Acetivibrio cellulolyticus CD2: one gene and its partner. The protein of the gene in region 2 interacts with the protein of the main gene of each other region in a pairwise test. Links are inferred from orthologs where the notes say so. Each region holds a gene or a part of one and is shown on either strand. Other genes may lie near its edges.

The links. Proteins that work in one complex are often made in the same cells at the same time.
Region 1: the proteins of ACECE_RS0220360 (region 2) and mrdA interact in binary tests that used the Escherichia coli proteins (3 or more experiments, as listed by UniProt). The link is inferred for Acetivibrio cellulolyticus CD2 from one-to-one orthologs.

What each region holds. Positions count from the first base shown.
Region 1 is NZ_JH556659.1:664,546-670,294, forward strand. Bases 1,774-4,766 are described here. They hold mrdA (penicillin-binding protein 2), read left to right. Parts: upstream 1,774-2,203; coding sequence 2,204-4,330; downstream 4,331-4,766. Other genes in these bases: mreD (rod shape-determining protein MreD), read left to right, coding at 1,774-2,144; minC (septum site-determining protein MinC), read left to right, coding at 4,378-4,766. In the rest of the region: ACECE_RS0222820 (rod shape-determining protein), read left to right, coding at 1-760; rod shape-determining protein MreC, read left to right, coding at 802-1,632; more of mreD, read left to right, coding at 1,629-1,773; more of minC, read left to right, coding at 4,767-5,058; septum site-determining protein MinD, read left to right, coding at 5,243-5,749. UniProt on the Escherichia coli protein: Catalyzes cross-linking of the peptidoglycan cell wall. Responsible for the determination of the rod shape of the cell. Is probably required for lateral peptidoglycan synthesis and maintenance of the correct diameter during lateral and centripetal growth.
Region 2 is NZ_JH556659.1:52,838-58,704, forward strand. The notes cover bases 1,525-4,635. They hold ACECE_RS0220360 (transglycosylase domain-containing protein), read right to left. Parts: upstream 4,237-4,635; coding sequence 1,813-4,236; downstream 1,525-1,812. Other genes in these bases: ACECE_RS0220355 (hypothetical protein), read left to right, coding at 1,525-1,713; ACECE_RS0220365 (helix-turn-helix domain-containing protein), read left to right, coding at 4,459-4,635. Also shown: ACECE_RS0220350 (hypothetical protein), read left to right, coding at 1-812; more of ACECE_RS0220355, read left to right, coding at 1,117-1,524; more of ACECE_RS0220365, read left to right, coding at 4,636-4,923; sporulation protein YunB, read left to right, coding at 4,999-5,670. UniProt on the Escherichia coli protein: Cell wall formation. Synthesis of cross-linked peptidoglycan from the lipid intermediates.

The DNA of each region.
Region 1 (5,749 bases), 610 kb from region 2 along the record:
GGCTATGTCAAAAGGTGTAATTGGCAAACCCAGAGTAGTAATTTGTGTGCCTTCCGGAGTTACTGAGGTTGAAAAAAGAGCGGTAGAAGAAGCTACCATATCAGCTGGAGCCAAGGAGGCCTACCTTATAGAAGAACCTATGGCAGCTGCAATAGGTGCAAATTTGCCTGTTGAGGAACCATCGGGAAGTATGGTTGTTGATATTGGTGGTGGAACAAGTGAAGTTGCAGTTATTTCTCTTGGTGGTATAGTTACCAGCAAATCCTTGCGTATAGCGGGTGATGAGTTGGATGAAGCTATTGTACACTATGTTAAAAAAGAGTATAATTTGATGATAGGTGAGAGAACTGCTGAAGAGATAAAAATGACCATAGGGGCAGCTTATCCGAAGCCTAAAGAGGAGTCTATGGAAATAAGAGGAAGAGATCTTATAACTGGTCTTCCGAAGAATATAACCATAACCTCATCTGAGGTTGCTGAAGCTTTGAAAGAGCCTATAAATTCCATAGTTGATTCAATAAAGTTTACCCTTGAAAAGACTCCACCAGAGCTTGCAGCAGATATTATGGACAGAGGTATAATGCTTACAGGTGGTGGGGCTCTCTTAAGTGGACTTGACAGGTTAATTAAAGGTGAGACGGGTATGCCTGTGTCAGTAGCTGAAAAACCTTTAGATTGTGTAGTAATGGGTTCGGGAAAGGTGCTAGAAGAGATAGAAACATTAAAGAAAGTGCTTATTTCTCCTAAAAAACTAAGATAGAAGGGAGATAATGTATTTTGTTACGTCTTATAAAAAGCAAAGTGTTTATCTTATTAGTTATTACTTTAGCAATATTGGTTGTTATAGGTTTTTCTTCAATGCCAAATAACAAGGTTAATTATGTAGGGGATGTTTTTAGTACTATTTTATCTCCATTCCAGAGATTTATAGATTTTTCAGGCGGGAAGATTAATGATTTTTTTGCTCATTTTGATGATATTAATAAGTTGAGAAAAGAAAATGAGTCTTTAAAGAAAGAAAATAATGATTTGAAAAGTCAAAATAGGAAGCTGTCAGAGTTAGAAGATAAGAACAAAGAACTTAGAAAAGCTCTGAATATAAAAGATCAATATAGCAGTATGAAGATGATGGGAGCTAATATAATAGCAAAAGATATGGGTAACTGGTTTAATATTTTTACCATAGACAGGGGAACAAAGGATGGTACATTAAATGACTTTCCGGTTGTGACAAGTGATGGTCTTGTAGGAAGAGTTATGGGAACAGATGTTTTATCCTCGAAGGTTATATCCATAATAGATGAAGGCAGTTCCGTCAGTGCAAGGTTGACTAAGACCAGCGATTTAGTTGTTATAAAAGGTGATGCAAAGCTTAAAGACCAAGGTCTTTGCATAATGGAATATATTCCTGCTGATGTGGATATATCAGTGAACGACACTGTTGAAACTTCAGGTATGGGTGGAATTTATCCGAAAGGTATCGCTATAGGCAAAGTAAAGGAAGTAAGGCAAAGAACAAATGAGTTGGACAGGTATGCTATTATTGAGCCATCTGTCGACTTCAGAAGGCTTGAAGAAGTGTTTGTTTTAAATACCAAGAATACTAACAGTGAAGGCGAAGATAACAGATGAGAGGAAAAATAATTGCCTATACTATCCTAATTTTTCTGACAGTTTTGATTCAATCTACTTTAGGTAGTTCTATGAGTGTTTATGGGGTTAAGCCTAATATAATTTTAGTTGTAATAGTTATTGTAGGGCTTTTAAGAAATAATATTGAGGGTGCAATAGTAGGTTTCTTTTGCGGACTGTTGCAGGATTCAGTTTCAGGCATGGTTATTGGATTTTATACATTATTGGGGCTTTACCTTGGGCTTGTTATTGGTTCTATAAATAAAAAGCTTTATAGGGAAAATATTCTTATTGCAGTTTTTTTTACTTTTCTGTCGACAATAGTTTATGAGTATCTAGTTTACTTTTTAAACACATTTTTAAGAAGACCACTTGGTTTCATCTATCCGATGCAGAATGTAATTCTACCTGAAGCAATTTATAACAGTGTAATTTCTATATTTGTATTTATAATAGTAGTTAAATTGCACAGGCGTTTTGAGGAATTTGACAAAAGTTCCAGAAGGTATTGATTATTTCTTAGTTAAGTGTAATTCTTAATTTACTATTCGATATAACTGGTGGTGAGGTTATGGAAGAAAAAAGATCAAATGAAAGATATGTTTTACTTGCGATTATGTTTTCGCTTGTTTTTGGGGTAATTGTGGTTCAGTTGGTAAACCTTCAAATAATTCATGGAAAAGAGAATGACGAAAGTTCCCAGCAAAGGCTTTATCAAGAAAGGGAGATTGTTGCATCAAGGGGTATAATAGCAGATACCTATGGGGTACCTATTGCTACAAATAGAGTTGGGTATACAGTTCAGGTGGCAAAAACTGGCCTTAAAGAAGCTGAAGTTAATGTGATGATCCTTAAATTAATTGATATTTTTAAAAAAAATGGCGATTCATACGAATCAGGACTTGCAGATTATCTGACTTTTAACCCTATAGCATATGGGAATAAAATTAAAAAATCGGATAAAGCCCTGGCAAAGTGGAAGAGTGAGATGGTTTTAAAGGATAAGGATATAGCGTTGTTGAAAACACCTTTGGATGTTTTTAAGTATTTCAGGGAGAAAAAGTTTAATATTGATAAGAAGTATACTGACGAAGAAGCTTATAAAATAATGTGCATGCGTTATGACATGCTTATCAAGGGGTATACAGCATCTAATCCACTTTGTATTGCAAAGGACGTGGACTCCAAGACAGTGGCTCAGATTGAAGAACGAAGTTATGAGTTCCCAGGTGTTCTTATTGATATGGAGCCCGAAAGAAAGTATGTTGATGCATCTGATTTTGCACACGTATTAGGTTATATAGGTTTGATGACTGACAAAGAATACGAAGCCAATAAAGATTCTGGATATAAGTTTAATGACAAAATTGGTAAGATAGGTATTGAGCAAGCTGCCGAAAAATATTTAAGAGGAATAAATGGAAAGAAAAAGGTTGAAGTGGACACCAGCGGCAGGCTGACTGCTGAATTAAACAGTGAACCGGCAATACCGGGAAATGATGTTTATCTTACTATTGATTCAAAGCTTCAAAAGGTTGCAATGGAATCTTTACAGCGTAATATTGAGGAGATTAAGTCGGAAGCCGATTTTAAAAAGAATTTTGGGGACGCTTTTGCAGGGGCAGTTGTTGCAATGGATGTCAATAATGGTGAAATCCTTGCGATGGCAAGTTATCCGACATACGATCCTAGTGTTTTTTTGGCAGGGGCTGATGATACTGAGGCTGAGAAGAAAAAAATGGAGTATAATACTGATAATAAAAACACACCTTTGCTCAATAGGGCTATTGGGGGGAAATACACCCCTGGGTCAATTTACAAGCCTATTACCGCAGTAGCTGCACTTGAAGAAGGAGTAATAACTCCAAAGACAAAGCTTTATGATAAGGGATATACGACAATTGGTGGTTGGAAGTTTTACTGCTTGGAATATAGAAATCATCAAGGTCCCCATTATGAAATAGATCTCAATGAGGCATTGATGACTTCATGCAATATATACTTCCACGAAATTGGCTACAGTACAGGGATTGATAAAATAGATAAGTGGGCAAAGTTATTTGGACTTGGAGAACTCACAGGTCTTGAAATAGGTGGAGAGAAGAAAGGTACAAGAGCTAACAAGGAAACAAAAAAGGCGACCTGGAATGATGATTGGAGGCCGGCAGACACAGCGCAGGCAGCAATAGGACAATTTAACAATGAGTTTACTCCTATTCAATTAGCAAACTATGTTAGTACTCTTGCAAACGGAGGGAAAAAATATAAGCCTCATTTGATAAAACGTGTAAAAAAATATGATGGTTCCATTGTGATGGAAACTAAGCCGGAATATGAAACTGTTCCTGTTAAAAAGGAAACTCTGGAGGCTATTAAAGAGGGTATGGTTTTGGTTTCAAACTCAGTTGAAGGAACTGCATCTTCCACTTTTCAGGGTTTTCCGTTCACTGTTGCATCTAAAACTGGTACACCTGAAACAGGAAATGAATCTAAAGGAAGTTCATCAAATGGTCTTTTTATTGCCTACGCCCCAGCAGAAAATCCTCAAATTGCAGTAGCTGTAGTTGTGGAACATGGTGTATGGGGGACAAACACTGCACCGATTGCGCGTGATGTACTGGAAGAATACTTTGGATTAAACAGTGATGCGCATAGTGATGATCAAATTGCAGTGGAAAGAGTTGGATTTACACACTAATCGACTAAAAATTAAACAATAAATTAATGCAATGGGGGTTATTATAAATGAAGGAAGGCAGTGTAGTTTTTAAGGGGTCTTTAAACTGTCTCACTATTATTTTTAAGGAAGATGTTGAATTTAATGAGATACTAAGGCAGATAGAGGAAAAGGTATTATCTGCGGGGAAATTTTTTAAAGGTGCTACGCTTTTGATTAAGTATCGGGGCAAAAAGTTGTCATTTGCAGAAGAGGAGAAAGTATTTCAACTTCTCCAAAATAAGAGCGGGGCAAAGATAACAGGTATTGAAATGGATACGGAAGAACCGCCGAAAGTTGAAGTTGAGCCACACCCTCAACCTCACGCAAAGATCAGGATGAGTAATTTTTTCTTTAAAGGGTTGGAAGAAGGAATAACCAAATTTTACAGGGGGACTGTCAGATCGGGTCAATTGGTCAATTTTGACGGTAATCTGGTTGTTGTAGGTGATGTAAATCCCGGAGGCGAAATAATTGCAACGGGAAATGTTGTGATTATGGGATCATTAAGAGGTATTGTACATGCAGGTGCCAATGGAAATAAGGAAGCAATTGTAGTAGCTCTAAATCTTCAACCTACGCAGTTAAGGATTGCTGATGTAATAACACGTGCTCCGGATGAAAAAGATACTGGAGGTCAGTTTACACCTGAACTTGCGTATATCAAGGACGATATTGTATATATTGAGAGATATTTACCCTCTCGGTAAGTCTTGTGTGTAATGATTAATGAGGAATTGACAAATGATAAAAAGAAATATATAGTGTTATTAATGATAAAAATAGAATTTATATACAACATGTATTTATGCAAAAGTATTTTATAGAAAATAGGGCTATTTCTCGATTACGAAGTAGCATTTTTTCTGAATATATGGCGGGAGGTAGACATAGATGGGAGAGGTTATTGTAGTAACTTCAGGCAAAGGCGGTGTAGGAAAAACTACAACGACAGCTAATATTGGTACCGGATTAGCGCTTCAGGGTAAGAAGGTTGTTTTGATTGATACAGATATAGGGCTTAGAAATTTGGATGTTGTAATGGGGTTGGAAAACAGAATTGTATATGATCTTGTTGATGTAGTTGAAGGTACTTGCAGAATTAAGCAAGCTTTAATAAAGGACAAGCGATATGAAGGACTTCATTTGCTTCCAGCAGCGCAGACAAGAGATAAGTCTGCTGTGACTCCAGAGCAGATGGTAAAACTGACAGATGACTTAAAGCAGGAATTTGACTTTATACTAGTAGACTGTCCAGCTGGTATCGAACAGGGTTTCAAAAATGCGATTGCCGGAGCTAGCAGGGCGATAGTTGTTACTACGCCTGAGGTTTCAGCAGTAAGGGATGCTGACAGAATAATAGGATTACTCGAAGCTAATGAACTGAAAAACCCTAAGTTG
Region 2 (5,867 bases):
GTATGGACGAAGCTTTATACAAAAAGGGAAGTGAATATACATTTTCGGAAGTACTCGACATAGTTACAACGAATTATTATAATTATTCTTCAAATAAGAAAATTAAATACATAGATCATAGCTATATCGATTGCGGTAAGGATGGAGTAAACGAATTGGCTCTTCGTTTAAATGGTATGGATATTTATAGTGAGGATGATGATAGTACTCTTGTTTATATCATAAAATATATCAATGGGAAACTATCTGTTTGTTATTATTACGAGACTTGGGCCAGAAGCGAATCTACAATAAATGAATATGGATATTATCAGTCTTATGGTAGCGGTGGAGCAAGCAATCATGGTGCAGAATATGGTCTTATTGACAAAGATGGTAACTGGCAGCCAATTGTATATATTGAAAGTGAAACTGATATTAATCAGCTTGCTTTGTCAGACAAGCTAGGGCAGATTCCTAAAATGGCGGAGGCAAAGGGAATATCAGGCGGGATTGAGCTGGATACCATTCGTTTTGATAATAATAGTAATGCAGCTAATTCAGATGAGATTGGCAATAAAGAGTGCTTTTACACATTTTATATTTATGACGATAATTGGGAGCCAATCAAGGATCCGAACCTTTATACGAACAGCATATATAAAGAAATCTTCGATGAGGCATTGGTACCATTTATTACGCCAGATGAGCTTTCGGCTATTATTTCGGAAAAAGAGGAAAAGGTGGGAGCTACAGCTGAAATCAAAGAAGGGGCAGAAACTACATGGAAGACACTTAATGGGAACATGTTTTCAGAGTATGTAGGAAGATAGTCTATAGAATGAAAAAGAATATCGAAAAAATGAAAAGATATGAGGGCTGCTGTCTGTGGTAGCAGAACCGCAATGAGGGCAACAAAAAATATCATAACCAAAGTCGCCATAATAAAATTGGGAAGTTAAATAAATGTGATATGATGAAATGCAAGTTTTATTTAAGAGGAGCTCGTTCTGAGCTCCTCTGAGACACGGGGCAAAGTGGTACAGACTGTGAGGTGTCTCCAACTACAGGTGCAATTATGGGAAGATCATATTTTATATCCACTGAATTTATGGGTACTTGGTGCAGAAGGTAGGTGTGCAAATAATGCTTATTTGGAAAGGGAAGCCAGATCAGTTGAGATATGTTTTGAGTGCTTGGGCATCTTATGTAATAGGAACTTTTATGATGCTTTTCGTTGTTTTTTGGTTTTGTTTGGTTGTTAAATTATTGCATTTGAAATACTTTGTTCAACAGTACAACATATCAGCTTTTATTAAATACTTTGCCATTACTGCAATATTTGCAATTGTTTTCATTACTTTAGGACTGTCACTATCTCTAGGCGTCTATAAAAAGATAATAAAAAATAGCCCAACTACTGAATATGAATTAACTGAAGAAACAATTAAAGTAACGAGCATAGATAAAGTGAGTATACTTAAGCTTTCAGACATAAAGGAAGTTTATGTTGTGCGTACTTGGGCATATTTTAGTAAAGAATATGGTGATGTTTATTTTAAAACTTCTGAGAAGGAGATTCTTACATATGGTTTGAATGCAATAGTAACTAGACGAGAAATACCAAAAGCTTTAGGTGTGGTTGCCATTAAAAATCCTGAGGAATTAGCAGACAAAGCTATATTTATCATTAATAAAAATAGAGGAACAAACATGAAATATACAATAATTTGAAGTTACTCCTTGAAATTTTTCAAAATTAAGAGGTAATTACCAAACTGCGAAGTTTGAGTAATTACCTCTCATCGTTCCAATAGCAATTTCCTTGTTTTTTTAATTAAACAAACCACCAAACCAGTCTAGCAATGAGTTGTCCTTTGAGTTATCTTGTGAATTGCCTCCTGAATTAGCATTCGTATTATCTTGTGAATTTGGACCATGTAAATTACAGTACTCGCCTGCAGGAAGCTCGTATTTCCAGTCTGTTGGATATGGGTCTCCCGGGTTGAGCGGAGTATATGCTTTCTTACGTTGAATAAATATCTGCTCAATTACTGACCCGGCAGGGCAGTAATCACCTGCAAGCAGGTTCCTGCCAAAGATATCTTTACTGTCTTTGCAAACTTTTGCACGAACATGAACATCACAAGTATCTTCATCATCAGGCTCTGTTCCCTTAATGAAATATTCTTCTCTGACTGCATTGCCTCTTGGGTCATTTTGGCACAATTCGGTGGCAATTTTGCCGGAGTATTTGCATATTGTTTTCTTAACAATACCAGATGCTTTTTCAAAGTCAGTCGGTTTAAGGTTCTTATGAACCTTATCCATAACGTCATGCCATATTTGCTGTGCTCTGTTGCGTTCGTTTGTTGACAAGGATACCTGCCTGTCATAGCCATACCATGTTGCACCGACATAATAGTTAGTAAACCCTACAAACCATTTGTCGCGATTATTATTTGTTGTACCAGTCTTACCAGCAACTGGCATTTTACCATTCTGAAGTTTACAACGATTTGCTGTTCCATCAGGAGAATTGACAACATCTTTCATCATATTTGTCATTATATAGGCTGTAGACTCTTCATAAACAATATTATGTGAAGGCTTTTTTTCAAGAATAATATTGCCGTGCATGTCTTCAACTTTTGTATAGGTTGTAGGTTCATAATACATACCCTTGTTTACAAAAGGAACATAAGCTGCTGCCATCTGAAGAGGGCTGACTCCTTTGTCCATACCACCCATAGATAGCGCCAGATTGCGTTCATTTTCCCTGTTTATATTGACTCTGCTCAGGTATTTAAGGGATAAATCCGGGCCTAAATAATTTTTCCATACTGTTGCAGCAATTACGTTTACAGACTTTGTGATACCATCATGGATGGTTGTAAGACCGTCATAATCATTTTTACCGCCTGAATTTCTGGGATAAAGCCCATAACTCACTCCGTTCAAGTATACAGGAACATCATCAACTACTGTTGCAGCAGTAATTAAACCTTCATTAATTGCTGGACCGTAAACGGCGATAGGTTTGATAGTGGAACCCGGCTGTCTCTCTATTGAGGTTGCTCTGTTTAACGGAATACCAACTTTTTTACCTGCACCTCCATACATAGCCCTAACCTGCCCGGTTTTAGGATCGACTATTACCATGGCTGCCTGCGGTGATTGACTTGTCTTGTTATTTACCTTTGTGAAGTATTCATCGTTCAAAAAGACGTCGTCCATGGCTTTTTGTACAGTGGAATCCATGGTTGAGTATATTCTAAGTCCGTTGTTATATATAGTTTTGATAGCCATATCTTCTGAATATCCTATAGCCATAAGATCTTTTTTTACATCTAAAATAACCTGATCTACAAAATATGGCTGGCTGCTGGCAACTTGCTGTTTATGTTTATTAGATTCGGCAAAAGCAACTTCCTGTTTTAAGGCATTATCGTACTCTGGCTGCTCTATAAAACCAAGATCAAGCATTTCCTTTAAAATAATCTTCTGCCTTTTAAGGTTACTCTCTCTACCTTTTGTAGTAAATGGATCATACTTTCCAGGAAGGTTGGTTATTCCTGCAAGCGAAGCACATTCGGCCAGGGTAAGATCCTTTACGTCCTTTCCGAAATAGGTTTTGGAAGCGGATTGTACTCCATAGCAATTTTCACCCATATATATAAGGTTCATATAGATCTCAAGTATTTGATCTTTGGTTATATTGCGCTCAAGTTCCATTGCACGCCATGCTTCCTGGACCTTTCTTTTTATGGAACGTCTGTCTTCACCTGTGACGTTTTTTATAACCTGCTGGGTAATGGTACTTCCACCATGAGATTCACCCCCGGGAAGTATAAAATTGATAATAGCACTTCCAAATCTTTTAAAGTCAATACCGTGATGTTCATAATAACGCTTATCTTCTATTGCAACATAGGCATCTTTCAAATCCTGGGGAATGTCCTTTTCGTCAACCATCTCTCTGTTTTGTACCCCTTGAAGGGCAACAACTTCTTTGTTTTTCGAATCATAAACATGGGTAGTAAAACCTTTAAGCATAAGTTGGTCGGAAGTTATAGGTTCAGAAGTTTTGATATAAGCGAACGCTGCACCAGTGACTATACCTGCCAATATAACACATATAGTAAACCCAATAAGAAATAAAATTCTGAAACAATTGCGTATAATTCTCCCCGTTGATGATTGCTGTTTCTTTTTACTTGTTCTTTCTTTAGAAACAGCGGTTTTCTTAGAGTTCATAAAAGCTCCTCTCCTTTAATAAGCACATCAAAAGTTAGTCTTTCTATGAAAAACTTATTACATTATAACATATCGCATCTGTAGCTGCAATCGATAGGGAAAAGCCTTTGTGGCAAGCGCTATATGTAAATTATCTTTAACTGCTGGTTAAAATTGTTTATCATTTTCCTATTGTAAAATTCAAATTGATTTTATAGAATAGAATAAAAAGAATAAGGGGGTATGTGCGTGGAAATTAAATTCGGGGAAATAATCAAGGCAAAACGCGAAGAGAAGAATTATTCCCTCATAGATTTCGCAAAGGTTGTTGGAATATCTGCAGGATACCTTTCACAATTGGAGAACGGACGCAAAGCAAACCCTAAACTTGAAATTGTACTTAAGATAATAAAAGAGCTTGAAGTTGACATTGACATGCTTCTAGGACTTGATAATTCAAATGAGAATTTGAGTATCAAGATGCCGTCGCTGCTTAAGTTGATTGTTGCCAAGGATAGAAATTACAAGGTTTTAGAGGATAAGGAAGTACTGAAGAAGGTATGTAATATTATTGACAAATCATTAGACTGTAAATATCTCATTGAGAACAAATCCCTGTATGAAATGTTTTTAGAGGATATATATGTGCAGATAGAGACAACATTAAAGAGATATTTGGCTTTCCAGATAATAAAAGATGCTATTTAGGGATGAACTGTTAAGATTTAGGTAATTCACAAAAAAACTTCTTTAATCATACTATAATGATAAGGAGGTTTTTTTATGCGTAGAAAGACCAATTTGTATCAACGTCTGTGGTATGTGAGGCGTAACAGAAAAAGAGTTAAAGCTTATGTTGCTATTGTTTTTATAGTGATTACTTTAATATTGTTTCTTTCTTTTATTGAAAACCGATTGAGGGCTAGTATGGCTCAAATATCTGAATACAAGGTGAAATCCATAATAACGAGAGTAGTTGGTAATGCAGTTAGTGAGAACTTTCCGGATAACATAGAATATAATGATATAGCAACAATTAGCAAGGATGAAAGTGGTAATATTACATCTGTACAAACTGATATAGCCAAGCTGAATAGAATATTTGCAAATGTCTCGCTAAGTGTTCAGGATCAATTATCAGGATTAGATGGAGAAAAGATTTCAATACCATTAGGAACAATTTTGGGAGAACCAATATTTGCGGCATGGGGACCAGATATAAATTTCAAGGTAATTCCCACAGGAAGTGTTGAGACGGATTTTAAATCAGAATTTACCAGTGCAGGAATAAACCAGACCAAACATAGGATATATCTTTTAGTTAAGACTGAAATAGGAGTGGGCATACCTTTTATGGAAAAAAAAACTGTTGTTACTACTAGTTTACCTGTGACAGAAACAGTAATAGTAGGAAGGGTCCCGGATTATTACATAGATTTAGGCAGTAGTGATTGAGACATATTTAGACTTTAGTGTACGTTATCTATAATAATTAATTGCTTACAGGTGCTTCGGAGTTTTGGAATACAGGTAACAGAAAAATGGAGTATATTTCTCTTATACTCCATTTTGGCGTCACTGTATTAATAATAAACTTTAGTAATATATTCGTACTTTCAGGCCTTAATAGTCACGAATAGGCAGCTATCCCT